DNA from 3 places in the Tardiphaga sp. GW821-FHT12E02 genome. Region 3 is predicted to be linked to each of the others. Evidence: predicted binding sites of a transcription regulator. Region 3 holds the regulator's gene; each other region holds the start of a gene.
What was found. The regulator LexA, encoded in region 3, represses DNA repair genes until DNA is damaged. The targets are predictions, from matches to a motif close to TGTTCNNNNTGTGTTCNG.

Region 1: AC1RQ5_RS18085 (single-stranded DNA-binding protein) is a predicted target of LexA. The motif match lies at 1,374-1,391, and genes of this name have one in related genera.
Region 2: radA (DNA repair protein RadA) is a predicted target of LexA. The motif match lies at 1,838-1,855, and genes of this name have one in related genera.

Annotation. Positions count from the first base shown of each region.
Region 1 is NZ_JBXAQK010000001.1:3,813,450-3,818,849, reverse strand. It holds gene uvrA (excinuclease ABC subunit UvrA) at 1-150, opposite strand, end outside; gene AC1RQ5_RS18090 (outer membrane protein) at 380-1,099, opposite strand; gene AC1RQ5_RS18085 (single-stranded DNA-binding protein) at 1,556-2,059, shown strand; gene AC1RQ5_RS18080 (endonuclease/exonuclease/phosphatase family protein) at 2,076-2,924, opposite strand; gene AC1RQ5_RS18075 (carbohydrate ABC transporter permease) at 2,926-3,735, opposite strand; gene AC1RQ5_RS18070 (carbohydrate ABC transporter permease) at 3,732-4,652, opposite strand; gene AC1RQ5_RS18065 (ABC transporter substrate-binding protein) at 4,868-5,400, opposite strand, start outside.
Region 2 is NZ_JBXAQK010000001.1:3,190,935-3,196,334, forward strand. It holds gene AC1RQ5_RS15075 (CvpA family protein) at 1-93, opposite strand, end outside; gene AC1RQ5_RS15080 (hypothetical protein) at 163-288, shown strand; gene radA (DNA repair protein RadA) at 318-1,772, opposite strand; gene AC1RQ5_RS15090 (amino acid synthesis family protein) at 1,928-2,458, opposite strand; partial or broken gene AC1RQ5_RS15095 (hypothetical protein) at 2,676-2,975, shown strand; gene AC1RQ5_RS15100 (sulfite exporter TauE/SafE family protein) at 3,248-3,976, opposite strand; gene AC1RQ5_RS15105 (hypothetical protein) at 4,108-5,400, shown strand, end outside.
Region 3 is NZ_JBXAQK010000001.1:3,399,900-3,405,299, forward strand. It holds gene AC1RQ5_RS16085 (ComEC/Rec2 family competence protein) at 1-1,208, shown strand, start outside; gene lexA (transcriptional repressor LexA) at 1,215-1,925, opposite strand; gene AC1RQ5_RS16095 (GNAT family N-acetyltransferase) at 2,281-2,859, opposite strand; gene AC1RQ5_RS16100 (Orn/Lys/Arg family decarboxylase) at 2,856-5,231, opposite strand; gene AC1RQ5_RS16105 (molybdopterin molybdotransferase MoeA) at 5,371-5,400, opposite strand, start outside.

The sequences.
Region 1 (5,400 bases), 410 kb from region 3:
AGAGCCGGACAGGCCGGTGAACACCACGAGCTTGTCGCGCGGAATCGTCAGATCGACATTCTTGAGATTGTGCTCGCGCGCGCCGCGAATGGTGATGCTGCGTGCGTTCGCGGCGGCCTGCTGCCGCTTCGCCTTGATGATCTCGTCCATCGCAATGCAATCCCCGGCACGCCGCGCGCGCCACAAGCGGGCGAATCTCCGGAGGGGCCGGGATCAACGCCGAATTGAGTGTTGCTGGAACATAGGAAGAACGGTCGTGGATTTCCAGTGCCCTGCAGCGATCTTCAAACGTTTTGTTGGGGGCGGGGTTGCGGCCACGCGCGACAAAAGAAAAAGGCCGGCATTGCTGCCGGCCTTTCGAGGTTGGTCTTCTGGAAACTCAGTACTTCGCGACGACCGGGCCACCCCAGTTGAAGCGGTAGTTCAGGCCGGCCTTGACGACGTGCTGGTCGTTCTTGGACGAGGCGCCTGCGATCAGGGCCGGAGCATTGATGGTGGTGCTGCCGAAATCGTAATACTGGTATTCGACCTTGCCCGACCAGTTCTGGGTGAACAGGTATTCGAGGCCAGCGCCGACGGTGTAGCCGCTCGACTTGGTGGTGGTGTCGAAGGCAGCCGAGAGGCCGACCGGAACGAACAGGGTTTCGGTGGCGTCCTGATAAGCCCAGCCGCCCTTCACGTAGAGCAGTGCCGGACCCCAGGTGTAACCGAGACGACCGGTGACCGAGGCCAGGCCCTTCTGGTTCAGGTTGTAGCCGTAGCCCGACGGAGCGAACACGACGGTCGTGTTGTTGTTGCCAACCCAGCTGTACTGACCTTCCACACCGATCACCCAGTTCGGAGCGAACTGGTAGTCAGCGCCAACCTGCACGCCGCCGAGGAAGCGACCGTCGGAATTGTCCGAGGTGCCGCCGAAGCCGCTATTGCCGTTGAAGGCGCCACCGACATGACCGCCGATGTAGAAGCCGGTCCAGTTATAGATCGGGGCAGCGACGTAAGCCGGAGCCTTGGTGTAGGGACGAGCGGCCAGATCGGCAGCGGAGGCGGAAGCAGCGCCGAGCACGGCGAAAGCGGCAGAGGCCAGCAAAATCTTCTTCATAGGAAACTCCCCAGTCTGCGGTTTCTGGCGAAACCAAATCCCCGGCGCGAGCGCCAAATTCATTCGATGGTCGAAATATACGCGAGTCCGCCCAAAAAGCAGTCTCTCAAAAGTCACACTCGCATACGTTGTTCGCAGCAATCTAGATTAACAAAGAGTAAGCAAAAACAGCTGGGTAGATCGGTTGCACGATGGAACTGCGTGCCAAAAGCGACCCGCCCGGCTCTCGGTCTGTGGCGGGGTACCGCCGAATTGCTGGTCGCACGACCATCTTGAGAACGTAAAGAGAACGCGTTACGATAACTCGTCGTGGATAACCCATGCGGTGGGGACGTCCCGATGGTGCGGACCGTATAGGGTCGATCTTGGCAGCGGTTGCGCGCGGCCCGGCACTATGTGGCGGGCTTTGATGGTGGCATCCGATCAGCAATTCAGATTCGAGAGTAGGAGAGTGGCATGGCGGGTAGCGTCAACAAGGTGATTTTGGTCGGAAATCTCGGCAAGGATCCCGAGGTTCGCCGCATGCAGAACGGCAATCCGGTGGTGAACCTGACGGTCGCGACCTCGGACACCTGGCGCGACAAGGGCACCGGCGAGCGCAAGGAAAAGACCGAGTGGCATCGCGTGGTGATCTTCAGCGAAGGCCTCGCCAAGGTCGCCGAGCAGTATCTGAAGAAGGGCGCCAAGGTTTACATCGAAGGCGCGCTGCAGACCCGCAAATGGACGGACCCGCAGGGTGCGGAGAAATACACGACCGAAATCGTGCTGCAGGGCTTCAACTCCACGCTGACGATGCTCGATGGCCGCAGCGGCGGTGGTTCGGGCGGCGGTGCCGGCTATGGCGGCGACGACATGGGCGACAGCTTTGGCGGTGGCCAGTCCAGCGCCCCGCCGCAGCGCCGCGTGGCCGCAGCACCCGCCGGCGGCCGCAGCGACATGGATGACGACATCCCGTTCTGAGGCTGAGCTTCAGATCTTATCGAGACAGATCATCGGCCAGTTCGATCAGGACTGGCTGATGATCCGATGCAGCGGTCTCGCTATCGACCGAGATAGCCGACACGCGAGAAGCGAGATCCTCGCTGACAAAGACAAAATCCCGGCAGTCGGGACCATCCCAGAGATCGCGGTCGTAAAGGCCGCAAGTGGGCTCATGAGCCCGATCCGGATATCGGGTCGTCCAGGCATCGCGGTAATTCAATCCCGGTCGCGATGATCCGTGGATCATCGCATGCTCGGGTTCGGACACATCGAAATTGAAATCCCCGCAGAGCAGGCTGGATGCGGTGGTACGTCCAGCTTCGAACGGATCGACCGGCTGGGAAGCAGCGCCCTTTGGGCTCGTTGACGCTTCCTGCTGCAGATCAAGAAGCCGATCGACTTGCGTCCGGCGCTGGACGCTCGAGAAGAACTCCAGATGCGTATTGACGATCCGGAGCGGGCCGAAAGCGGTTTGGACTGTCACCTCCAGCGCATGGCGCCGCATGCTGCGGTGATCGCCGGATTCAGGCCATGGCAGCAGATGGTTGGCAATCTGCAGGACGGGCAGGCGCGAGAGCGTCAGATTGCCGAATGTCCTGAGTTGTCCGCTTTCACTGCAAGCCTCGACCGCCGGCCTGTAGACAGGTCGATGATCCGGAAGCAGCGCGGCAAGTGCGGCGCTCTGATCGATACCGCCATCCAGTTCGGGAAAGCCGGACGAGACTTCCTGAAAGCAATAGACATCGGCATCGGCCAGCGCTTTCGCGGTCGATACGATCCGCGCGAGATCGACCACGCCGTCGCAGCCTTTGCCCCACTGGATATTCCAGGTCACCAGTTTCATGTCAGCGGATTCCCGCGCGCATGAAGGACTGCACGAACTGGCGCTGGAACAGCAGGAAGCCGATCAGCAACGGCGCCATGGTCATCACCGTCGCCGCATTGATGAGCGACCAATCAACGCCGGTCTCCGGCGCGCCGAACACCGCGAGCCCCACAGTCAGCGGACGGCTGCCGACAGAATTGGTGACGATCAGTGGCCACAGCAGGTTGTTCCAGTGATAGCTCACCGAGACCAGACCGAAGGCGATGTAAGTCGGACGCGCCAGCGGTACATAGATTTTCCAGAGGATCTGCAAGGGACCGGCGCCCTCGACCCGTGCGGCGTCCACCAGTTCCTGCGGCACGCTTTTAAAAGTCTGGCGCAGCAGGAAGATGCCGAAAGCGCTGGCGAGATAGGGCAGCGCGATGGCCGGAATCGTGTCGAGCAGGCCGAGCTTGCCGATGGCGCGATAATTCTCGACGATCAGCACATCCGGCATGATCATCAATTGCAGCAGCACCAGCGCGAAAGCTATGCCGCTACCCTTGAAGGTGAAGCGCGCAAAGGCATAGGCCGCGAGTGTCGAGAGCACGAGCTGTCCGACGAGGGTCATGCACACCAGCAGGATCGTGTTGATGTAATAGCGGCCGAACGGTGCCTGCTCCCAGGCGCGCGCAAAATTCTCCAGCGTCCATGGTGCCGACAGGCTGAACGAGGTCGCATAGGCGGCCGGATGCAGCGCGCTCCAGAACGCATAGACCAGCGGCGCCAACCAGAGCAGCGCCAGCAGCCAGGCGGTGATCGCCTCGAGTGGATGCGTGCGGCCCGTCATCGGTAGTGAATCCTGCGGTCGAGATAACCGAATTTCAGCAGCGCGAGCGAGCCCAGGATCGCCACCAGCACCACGGTCAATGTCGCCGCATAGGTGTGGTCCTGAAAGGTGAAGGCGACCTCATAGATGTAATAGAGCAGCAGTGACGACGCATTGCCGGGGCCGCCTTTGGTCATGATGACCAGGTGATCGACCAGCTTGAATGAATTGATGGTGGCGTTGACGGCGACAAAAAGCGTGGTCGGCATCAGCAGCGGCCAGGTGATGCGGCGGAACGTATACCAGCGGCTCGCGCCTTCGATGGCGGCGGCCTCTTCGAGGTCGGGGGACAGTTGCTGAAGTGCGGCGAGATAGAAGATCATGAAGAAGCCGGCTTCCTTCCAGATCACCATCACGATCAGGCAGCCCATCACCGTGCTCGGGCTGCCCAACCAATTCCAGGCGGGGAGTCCGAACAATCCGCGCAACTGGTCGAGCGCGCCGTAATCCGGCGTGTAGAAGAATAGCCAGATATTGGCGACCGCGATCATCGGCAGCACGGTGGGCGTGAAGAAAGCCAGTCGCAGGAAGCCGCGCCCGCGCATGTTGCGGTTGACCCACAGCGCCATCAGCAGCGCCAGCGCGATCGAGGTCGGGATCGTGCCGAGCGCGAACCAGACATTGTTGACCAACGCCTTCCAGAAAATAGCGTCGCTGGCCATCGACTCGAAGTTCTCAAGGCCAACGAAGGCTTCGGTACCGTTGCGGCGGGTGAGGAAGAAGCTGTGCCGGATGGTGGCGAGGATCGGATAATGCGTGAAGGCGGCGAGCAGCACGCCCGCCGGCAGCACCAGCAGCCACGCATTCACGGCATTCCACCACGCATGCGGTCTCGGCTTGCGTGGTGTCACGGGTGATGTGGCTGACGTTGTGGACATGAAGCTCGATTGCATCTGGCGTTTGAGCGACGGGGATCGTGTTCGGCCTGCATGGTTCGAGACGCCCGCGTCGCGGGCTCCTCACCATGAGGGTCTTCTACAGCCTCAAGCCTCACACTCCGCCCTCATCCTGAGGAGCCGCGCAGCGGCGTCTCGAAGGATGACCGCAGATCGCGGGCGAGGCCGGACGGCTTAGCGCCGTCCGGCCGATCTCCTTACTTGTAAGCGCGCAGCACGCGGTCGGCCTGCTGCTGGGCGCCGGCGAGGGCGTCCTTCGAGGACTGCGTGCCGGTCACCGCCGCCTGCACGGCGTCGTTGACGAACTTGTACATGCGGCCATTCTCATGGACCGACAGTTCAGGCACGGCGTGTTCGAGCTGGTCGCGCGCGACGGTCGCCTGCGGGAAGCCCTTGATATAGGCTTCCATCACCGGGGTCTTGTAGGCAGCCGGGGAGACGGCGACATAGCCGGTCTTGATGCTCCATTCGGCAGCGCGTTCAGGCGCGGTCATCCACTGGATGAACTTCACCGCGGCTTTCTGCTGTTCGGGCGTGGCGCTCTTGAACACATAGAAGCTGCCGCCGCCGGTCGGCGAGCCACGACGCTCCTTGGCCGGCAGCATGGCGACGCCGAAATTGAACTTGGCGCCGTCCTTCACGGCGGTCAGGTTGCCTGTCGTGTGCCACATCATGGCCGTCTTGCCTTCGAGGAAATCCGTGCGCAGCGTGGCCCAGTCGATGCTGCCCG
Region 2 (5,400 bases), 210 kb from region 3:
GAGGATCTCGCGCATGAAGCCGCGCACCATTGCGAGCAGGCCGGAGATCAGCATGACGCCGAGCAGGACAAGGTCGAGAATGGTAATCGGCATCGTCGGGTCTGGTCCGCTTGGTCAGAAACGCGAATCGGCAGAAAGGCTGCCAGTTCAGGTGACGGTGATATGGCACGTCTCACAGATGCGGAAAACCGCCTGCAGGCCGCACCTCACACCATTGTTCCGCTTCGGAAGAAGAACCTGAACGAAGCGTTGCGCGATGGTCACGTTTTTAGCGCAGGTTTTCTATAGCGGGCCACGCGGACGAGGTCACGCAACCGTCACCCGTTCTCACGCCGGAAACGGGCAGGCGGGGCGTTTTTGTCCGACTGTGTGGTATTGCCGCCATCGCGCGCCGGCTTGACGCCGCGAGCGGCGATTTCTGCGACGAGAGTTGTGAGATTGCCGATGCTGTTGAGCGTGAGGCCTGCATCGCCGCCGGGATCGCCGCGCGCGGCCTCCGGCAGCACGGCGCGGCCGAAGCCGAGTTTTGCCGCTTCTTTCAGCCGTGCAGACGTTTGGGCGACGGGGCGCACCGCACCGGACAGTGAGATTTCACCGAAATAGACGGCATCGGTGGGCAATGGCGCATTGCAGAGCGAGGAGACGAGGGCGGCGGCCGCCGCCATGTCGGCGGCGGGTTCGTTGATGCGCAAGCCACCGGCGACATTGAAATAGACGTCGTAGCCCGACAGTTTCACGCCGCAATGGGCTTCCAGCACCGCGAGCACCATCGACAGGCGCGACGAGTCCCAGCCGACCACGGCACGTCGTGGTGTGCCGAGCGTGGTTGGAGCAACCAGAGCCTGCAATTCGACGAGTACGGGACGGGTGCCCTCCATGCCGCCGAACACGGCGGTGCCGGGCGAGCCGAGATCGCGATCGGACAGAAACAGTTCGGACGGGTTGGACACCTCGCGCAGGCCGAGGCCGGTCATCTCGAATACGCCGATCTCGTCGGTGGGGCCGAAGCGGTTCTTCACCGCGCGCAGGATGCGGAACTGCTGCGACCCTTCGCCCTCGAAGGACATCACGGCATCGACCATGTGCTCGACCACGCGGGGGCCGGCGATCTGGCCGTCCTTGGTGACGTGGCCGACCAGGATGATGGTGGCGCCGGTCTTCTTGGCAAAGCGAATGAGCGCCTGCGCGGAGGCGCGAACCTGGGTGACGGTGCCCGGTGCTGATTCCACCGTGTCGGTCCACATGGTCTGGATCGAGTCGATGACGATCAGCCGCGGCACGGTGCCTTCGGACAGCGTGGCGACGATGTCTTCCACCGAGGTTTCGGACGCCAGTTGCACCGGCGCATCGGCAAGGCCAAGGCGGGCGGCGCGCAACCGCACCTGGGCCACGGCTTCTTCGCCGGAGATATAGACGACGCGGTGGCCGGCGCGGGCCATCATGGAGGTCGCCTGGGTCAGCAGGGTCGATTTGCCGATGCCGGGATCGCCGCCGATCAGGATGATGGAGCCGCGCACAAAACCGCCGCCGGTGACGCGGTCGAGTTCGCCCATGCCGGACGGAATGCGCGGCGCATCCTGGCTGGTGCCGGTCAGGCTTTCGAGATTGAAGGTGCGTCCCTTGCGCTTGGACCGCGCGGAGACCGGAATGGCAGTGGCGCTGTCCTCGGCGGCCAGCGTGTTCCACTCGCCACACGCCTCGCACTTGCCCTGCCATTTGTTATAGGCGGCGCCGCAATTCTGGCAGACGAAGGAGGGGGCGGATTTGGCCATGAGGTGGAATCGCTCGTGGTGGGACTGTTGCTGACGCCCATTGTAGGCGAGGCTCGCCCCTGCGTCGATCCCGTTTTGTTCTTTTGGTGGCGCAGGCGGTCACCTCGGTGTGGCCGAAGCGCTGCACAGATCAGATGGTCAGCGACACGCTATGCTTATTTGCCAAGACGCGGACGTGGTCTCGGTCCATCGGCCAGTGCCACGATCACCAGGATTTCGTCCGGCCGCGGCGCATGACCGACGGTGACGTCGATGGTGTCGATGAAATCCAGCGCCCATGGGTCGTCCTTGTGGCCGATCGGCACATTGAGGGTGGCGCCAACCGCGCCGATGATGACGTTGGAAGGAATAAGCGCAGCGCCGCCTCCGATGGCATCGCGCATGGGTCTGCCCATGCGCGGATGGAGCACCGCTGCGCCATGCTCGATGTCTCCGGCCGTGCCGACGATCGCAGCCTTGCCGTAGCAGATCGCCGGGCGGGGTAGCAGGGCGAGCGCTTCCTTGACCAACAATGCTCCGAGTTCGGAGCCGAAGGGAAAGAGTTTGCTGACATCGTCGTGCGCGCTGCCCACCAGCGGATTGGCGACGACCGCACAGGCCGCCACGCGCGTTGTGTGCGCTGTTGCATCGTGCCCGCCTTCAATCAGAACGCAGTCCTTGATGGTCGTGAGACGATGAATCTTCATAAAAACTCCGTGGACCATGAGCCGAGTGGTTGATGATTGATTGTCACGTCCTCTTAACGACGTTCGTCAAGGTAAATAACAACTCCGCGTTGACCCGCGGTGTGGGTCATTTAAATCTCGTGTCCGAAAGCGATCCGAACTCGTTTGCAATACGGCCTTCGCACAGGACACGATCATGAAAAAATCAATTATTGCCGCAATCGTTGCTGTCGCCGGCATGGCGATTCCCAGCATGGCTCAGGCCGGCTGCACCACCTGCTATCAGACGCAGGTGATCCCGCCGCAGTATCGCACGGTCGAGCGCACCGTGATGGTGTCGCCCGGTCACACCGTGCGTCGTCACCGTCCGGCCCAGTATCGCACAGTGATGGTGCCGAAGACCGTGATGGTCGCGCCGGCGCGCACCGAATATCGCCGCATCCCCGCGCAGTACGCCACCCAGCAGCGCACCGTGCAGGTCGCGCCGGCTCAGGTTTACTACGCACCGGTTCAGGTGCAGACGGGTTGCTCGACCTGCAATAGCGGTTTCAGCTTCGGCGCCAGCTCTGGCGGCTACGGTTACGGCGCAAGCTATGGCGGCGGCTACAGCTATGGTGGCGGTTACGGACGCTACGGCTACTGAGCCAACCACAAAGTTTGAACGATCAATCGGCCGCCGCAAGGCGGCCGATTTGTTTTTGGGGCTGTAGGATGGGTTGAGCGCGAAGCGCGATAACCCATCGGCAGAGCCCGCAGCATCGTTCGGCCGATGGGTTTTCGCTGCGCTTAACCCATCCTACGGCTACGCGTTTAAACCAGGCGCAGGCCCGACAGCACCATGCTGATGCCTGCTACGATCATGATGCCGTCCATGATGCGCCGGAATGTCTCCACGCTGAGCTTTAATACATAGCGCTTGGCGATGAAGGCGCCGAACATCAGCGAGGCGCCGGCGATCAGGCCTTTCACCAGCACATCGAGATCGAGGGCACCGAAGCGCTGGAAGGTGATGGATTTGCTGAGATAGAGGCCGAGCGAACTGGCCGCTTCGGTGGCGAGGAAAGCGCCCTTGGCAAGGCCGTAGAACAGAAACAGCGGCACGCTCAATGGACCGCTGGAGACGACGATGCCGGTGATGTAGCCGATGATGGCGCCGCCGAGTGCGAGCTGCCAAAGAGCTATGGTGAAGGAGCGCCGCGCCAGCCAGTGTCGCAGCGGCACCATGGCGATGAAGAACACTCCGATGGTGAGATCGACGGCCTGCGACGGCAGCACCAGCAGCGTGCGCGCGCCAAGCGCTGCGGCCGGAATGCCGGTGATCGAATAGGCGAAGGTCGCGCGCCAGTCGATCTCGCGCCACCACGCCATGATGCGCGAGAGATTGGCCATCACGGCGGCGACAGCCATGATCGGCACGGCTTCCCTGGGGCCGAATTCATAGATCAGCACCGGCATCAGCATGATCGACGAGCCGGTGCCGACGATGCCGGAAATGGTGCCGGCGAGCAGGCCGACGGCGCAGACAAAAATGAACGACAATGAAGGCCCCGGCGCCCGGCATAAATGGTGATCGGACATCGACCTCACCACGATTCTCCGGGATCGGTCACCTGTTGACGGGATCTCAATCCGCCTCCGCCATCCTGGGCCGAAACAAGGCGACATTACTCATGAACGCATCCGGCGCGCTTTCCGATCACGCGGCCATCAGCGGCCGGTGGCCGGACCGCCTGTGGCTGCTCGCGGCGCTGGCGCTGACCATCGCACTGGCATTGCCATTGTTCTTGGTCGATGTGCCACCGGTGCTCGATTATCCCAATCATCTGGCGCGCATTTTCGTGCTGGCGCATCCCGACGATCCCGCGCTCTCGCGCATCTACGTTCCGCACTGGCGCATCGTGCCCAATCTCGGCATGGATGTGCTGGGCACGGCGCTGCTGAAAGTCCTTCCCGTTCATGTCAGCGGACGGCTACTGCTGGCGCTCAGCCTGTTTGCACCGGTGATTGGCGTCGTTGCGTATCACCGCGTCGCCTTTGGCCGTTTCGCCTTATGGCCGCTGGCGTCGGGCATGATCGCGACCAGCGGAATCTTTTATTTCGGCTTCATGAATTTCCTGCTCTCGCTCGGGCTCGCACTGGGCTTTGCTGCGATCTGGCTCACGCTGCGACGGCGCAACGTCTGGTCCGCGACGGTGGTCGGCGCACTGCTCGTGGCGGTGATCTTTTTCACGCATCTGTTCGGTGTGATCCTGTTCGCGCTCCTGATCGGTTCCGACGAGGCGGCGCGCCTGTGGACCCGAAGGGGGGGCGGGCGGCCTTTCATGCGGGCGATGTTTGCAGCTGGCTTGCGTCTTGCGCTCACCTTGATCCCTGCGGTGCTGCTATTCGTGCTGTGCCCGCTGGCAGACGGGCGGATGACGATCGGCGAGTGGGGTGGCATCCACAAACTATGGGCGCTGTTTGCTCCGGTGATGACGACGAATATCGGCCTGACCCTGGTGAGCGGGCTCACAGTGTTCGCCGTGTTCGTCCTGTTGCGGGACGGGGCGGGGTGGGCGCCGGGAGCAGGGCTTGCGCTCGGTGTGCTCGGCCTGATTTTCGTGATCGCGCCGTCGACCATCAAGGACGGCACCTTTGTCGATATGCGGCTGGCGCTGATGATCGCCCTGGTCGCCTTCGCGACGATGGATCCGCGACCGGGCAGGCGCGGCGCGATCGTCGTCGGCACATTGTTCGCCGTCTTGATCGGCGTGAGAAGCGGCTACATCGCATCGACATGGATCGCGCATCGCGGCGATCTGGCGGATGTGCGTGCGGCCATCAGCGCTGTCGAGCCCGGCGCAAAGGTGCTGGTGGCGCGCGGGCAGACCGGCAAGGTCATGGAAACACCGAAGCCAGCCCGCGTATTGCCACGCGCCTATCGGCTCGATGGACAACTCGGCGCCTTGCTGGCGATCGAACGC
Region 3 (5,400 bases):
CGACGCAAAGATCTTTCATCATGACGGCGGTGGTGCTGATCGCCATCATGGTCGATCGCCGCGCCATCACCTTTCGCACGCTGGCAATCGCGGCTCTCATCGTGCTGATCGTAACGCCGGAGGCGCTGGTGCATCCGAGTTTTCAGATGTCGTTCGCGGCGACGCTGGGGCTTGTGGCGCTCGTGCAGATCGGCATGCCGGGTCTGTTTGCGACATCGGAAAGCTCGACGACGGCGCGGATTGTTCTGTGGGGTGGGCGTGAACTGGCGTTGTTGCTCTTGGCGTCGCTGGTCGCCGGTCTCGCGACGATGCCCTACGCGGCCTATCATTTTCACCGCGTCACGCCCTATGGCATCATCGCCAATCTGTTGGCGATGCCGGTGGTGTCGGCGCTGGTGATGCCGGCAGGGCTGCTCGGGCTTGTCGCCATTCCGTTCGGCTTCGACAGCGTGTTCTGGCACGTCATGGAGATCGGCCTGCAATGGATGATTGTCGTGTCCAAATGGGTGGCCGGGTTGCCCGGTGCGATCGGCCGTGTGCCCGCCTTCGGGACGGGGCCGCTGATTGCCGCCAGTTTTGGGATCGTACTGCTCGCCTTGCTGCGCACGCCGTTGCGTTATGCCGGGGTCATTGCTCTCGCGGTTGCTATGGCCTGGGCGGCGGCCAGCAAACAGCCTGACATCCTCATTGCCGGCGACGGTCATAGCGTGGCCGTGCGCGGCCGCGATGGGCGGCTGCAGGTGATGCGCAGCGGCAAGGATGCGTTTCTCGTGAAGGAATGGCTGGCCGCGGATGCTGATGCGCGGCTGCCCACGGATCAGTCGCTCGGCGACAGCGTGTCGTGCGATCCCTCAGGCTGCGTGGCAGCGCTCAACGATGGCGCCCTGATTGCCCTCACACTGCAGCCCGAAGCGTTCAGTGAGGACTGCGAGCGCACGGCGGTCATCGTGACGATGAGGCAGCCGCCGGCCGATTGCCGGGCGATGGTGATCGATCGCGAGGCACTGCAAAGTCAGGGAGCCACAGGCCTGCGGCGCGTCGGGAACGGCTTTGTCGTGGAGGCATCACGCGCGCGCGGTCTGCAGCGCCCTTGGGCACGGGCACCTGATGATGTCGCAGAAACTGCAATATCGACCGGCCAACGCGCACGCCAGGGACCGGTCGATGCAACGCCGACGGAGACGGATCTCCAGCCGGACGATCACTAAAAGCGCTCAGTAGCGGCGATAGAGACCGGTGAGCTTGCCCTGGATGCGGACGCGGTTCGGCGGCAGGATGCGGACTTCATAGGCCGTATTCGCCGGCTCCAGCGCGATCGAGGCGCCGCGGCGGCGGAAGCGCTTCAGGGTGGCTTCCTCGTCGTCGATCAGCGCGACCACGATGTCGCCGGTGTCGGCACTGTCGGATTTCTGGATCAGCGCCATGTCGCCATCGAGGATGCCGGCGTCCTGCATGGAATCGCCGCGCACCTCGAGGGCGTAATGTTCGCCATTGCCGAGCATGTCCTGCGGCACGCTGATGGAGTGGCTGCGGGTCTGCAGCGCCTCGATGGGCGTGCCGGCTGCGATCCGGCCCATGACGGGCACCGAGATGGTGCGGCCGCCGTCATCCTCACTGGCAACCGGTGCCGGAGCAGAGCGGCTCTTGCCGAGATTGCCTTCGATCACGCTTGGCGTGAAACCACGGCGGCCGGTGGGGGCTGCGGTGGTGAGTTCGGGCAACTTGATGACTTCGATCGCGCGGGCGCGGTTCGGCAGGCGCCGAATGAAACCGCGTTCTTCCAGCGCCGTGATCAGGCGGTGGATGCCGGACTTGGAGCGTAGGTCCAGTGCATCCTTCATTTCGTCGAAGGAGGGCGGCACACCGGCTTCCTTCAGCCGCTGGTCGATGAAGCGGAGCAGTTCATATTGTTTGCGCGTGAGCATCTGAAGCCATCCTTAGTTGGCAAGGCCTTCAAGCAACGATTGTCAGGCCGCCGCGTGTGTTTCAGGACCTCGTTATCGGCGATCAATCAGACCGTCGGTCGAGGGCAGTCACGAGTTTGGGCACTCTCGATTTCACTAAGCCGCAGAATCTCGAAACAAATCATGAACGAACACTATCTGTTCCGTACATGTTCCGCAATGGCTAATTTCGCCTCAAGGATGCGTTGCTGACCAGAAAACGCGGACCGTAGGATGGGCCGAGCGCGTGCGCGAAGCGCCGGCGTGAAACCCATCATTCCGTCGATGCGGCGGGCTCCGCCGATGGGTTTCGCTGCGCTCTACCCATCCTACAAGATCACAGAATCCGCTCGGACAGCGCCATCGGCGGTGGCGGAGTGGTCACGCCGGCCGCCAGGGATCGCTGCACCATGACCGTGTCGGCCCAGCGGCCGGAACGGTAGGCGACGCCCGCCAACACGCCGACCCGCGCAAAGCCGAAATGATCGTGCAGGCCGAGCGAGGGGGCATTGTCGGCGTCGATATAGCCGATGATCTGGCGGAAACCGGCGGCGGCGCAGACATCGATCAGTTCGCGCAGCAACCGGCCGCCGACGCCTTTGCCGGTGTGCTCGTGATGCACATAGATCGAGTGTTTCACGGCATAGCGATAGGCTGGTCGCTTGCGGAACTGGACCACATAGGCATAGCCGACGACTTCGCCGCCGCGCGTTGCAACGATGTGCGGGAAGCGTTTGTTCTTCAGGTTCTTGCGACGATCGCGCAGATCGTCGGGCTGCATCGCATCGGCATCGCTGACGCCTTCCTCTACGCCTTGGCGGATGTGGCGGCGATAGATCGAGAGCATCGCATCGACATCGCTGTCGCGTGATGGCCGGACGATGATCGGGGTGTCGGTCGCCTCTTGCGAACTCACTTGCGGGGATCCCGCTCTTCGGAGACCACGTAGGTGTAGAGCCGGATGCGGCCCGAGGCATCCACCTTGCGATAGATGCCCTGGATTTCGACGTCGAAGCCCGGGAAGGTGTTGAAGCAGGTTTCGAACATCTTGAGATAATCGATCATGGGCTGCGCGCGCGCCGTGAGGCGCTCGCCTGGCACGATGGTCGCGATGCCCGGCGGATAGACAACGAAGGGCGTGGTGGCGATGCGGCCGGAGATCTCGTCGATCGGCAGATAGTCGACGTCGTTGCGGACCAAGAGGCGCGCGGCGTCATGGGGCGACATGGCGATCTCCGGCAGGTGCTGGTCCATGAACTGCCTGGCCTGCAGGCCGCTGACATCGGCATTGCGATAGAAGCGGTGCATTTCGCCGCACAGATCGCGCAGGCGCACGCCGGCATAGCGGGCCGGGCGGCGGCGCGCGAATTCGGGGATGACGTCCTCGAGCAGGGCGTTGTCATCGTGGAAGCGCTTGAAGGCCACGAGGCCAGAGACTAGCGTGCCAGCCTTGCTCGCCTCGACGCCGGGGGTGAGCAGGAACAGCAGCGAATTCAGGTCGTTCTTCTCGGGCACAATCTGGTTTTCGCGCAGATATTGCGCAACCACCGGCGCCGGAATGCCGTGCTCGGCATAGTCACCGGTGGTGCGATCGAAGCCCGGCGTCAGCACTGTGAGCTTGTTCGGGTCGGTCATCGCGAAGCCGGCTTCCATATTCTGGAAACCGTGCCACTTGGCATCCGGCGAGAGCTGCCAGAAGGCGGGATTGGTGGCGAGCTGATCGGTGCTGATGCTTTCCCACGGCACGCTGTGAACCGCGCCGGACTGCGCGACGTCGGGAATCTCCACACGCACCGGCACGAAGGGCTCGAAGAACCAGCGGCGCTCGGGCCGGCTTTCCTTTTCCTCGAATTCGCGGCGCACTGCGCGCATTTTCTTGCGCAGCTCGATGCCGAGACGGATCGTGTCGTCCCACAGCACTTCGCCCGAGCGGCCCTTCATCATCTGCGCGCCCACATCGAGCGATGCGAACAGCGGATAGAACGGCGACGTTGAGGCGTGTTGCATGAAGCTTTCGTTGAAGCGGCGATGCTCGACACGGCGCTTCTGGCCGCGGATGTGGCGATCCTTCATGTGGATCTGCGACGCCTGCGAGAACGAGGCGAGCTGCTTGTGGGTCGATTGCGTGGCGATGATGCCGGGCGACTCCGGGCCGAGGTCCTTCAGGCCCATGGCGAAGCGGCCGGCATAGAGCGGGTGGAATTTCATGAAGCCCGCCCACGCCTCGTCGAACAGGATGTACTCGCAGAGATGTCCGATCCGCTTGATGATCATCTCGGCGCTATAGATGGTGCCGTCATAAGTGCATTGTTCGATGACAGCGACGCGGAACGGACGCTCGCGCTTCCAGGCGTCGGGATCGGTGACCATCGGATTGGTGCGGATGCGCTCGCGCAGCGCTTCCTCGCTGAAGGCGTCCCAGTTCATCGGGCCGATCAGGCCCCATGGATTGCGCTCGGTCGGCACATAGATCGGCGTGCCGCCGGAGATCATCAGCGCGCCATGCAGCGCCGCCTTGTGGTTGTTGCGGTCGAACAGCACGAGATCGCCGTCGGTCACAAGCGCCGACAGCGCGACCTTGTTGGAGGTCGAGGTGCCGTTGAGCACGAAATAGGTCTTCTCTGCGCCAAAAATCTTGGCGGCCTCTTTCTGCGCCTGCAGCGCCGGGCCTTCGTGGGTGAGGAGGTCGCCGAGATCGAGCACGGAATTGTCGAGGTCGTCGCGGAACACGGCTTCGCCGAGATGCTCCATGAACACGCGGCCGATCGGCGAGCGGCTGTAGAACACGCCGCCATTGTGACCGGGGCAGGTCCAGAGCTGGTTGCCTTCCTCGGCATAGTCGACGAGGGCGCCGAAGAACGGCGTCTTCAGCGTCTCGGCATATTGCTTGAGGCGGCTGACCAGGTTCTTGGCGATGAAGGGCGGGGTTTCTTCCGACAGGAAGATGTAGCCGTCGATGAAATCGAGCACCTCGACCGGAATGTCTTCGAAGCGCTGGCGGCGGATCAGCAGCATGATCGGGAAATCGAGGCCGCGACGACGCATCAGGTTGATCAGGGCTGCGGTCTTGCCTTCAAGGCCCTTCTTGCCCCAATCCACCACCATGCAGCCGATGGCGGCATCGGTCTGCACGGCAATCGCCGCGTCTTCCAGTTTGCGCGCCTTGACCACTTCGAAGCCGGATTTCTCGATTTCCTCGACGATCTGGTTGAGGCGGACGCCTTCCAGGTCATCGGCGTCGAAGGTCGGCATGGCGAAGAGGAAGTTGAAGCGCTTGAAATAGTCCATGAACGGGCACCGAATCTGTTGTCTGCGCTCTCTGTCGCCGCGTTACGTGACAACTTGGTGACCGAGGGCCGGCGGAATTTATGATGGGCTATGCCCCGGCGGACAACGCCTGAGGAACGTGTCGGTTCGCGGTATTCCGCTAAGTCGGAAGGCGAATGATCCGGCAGGG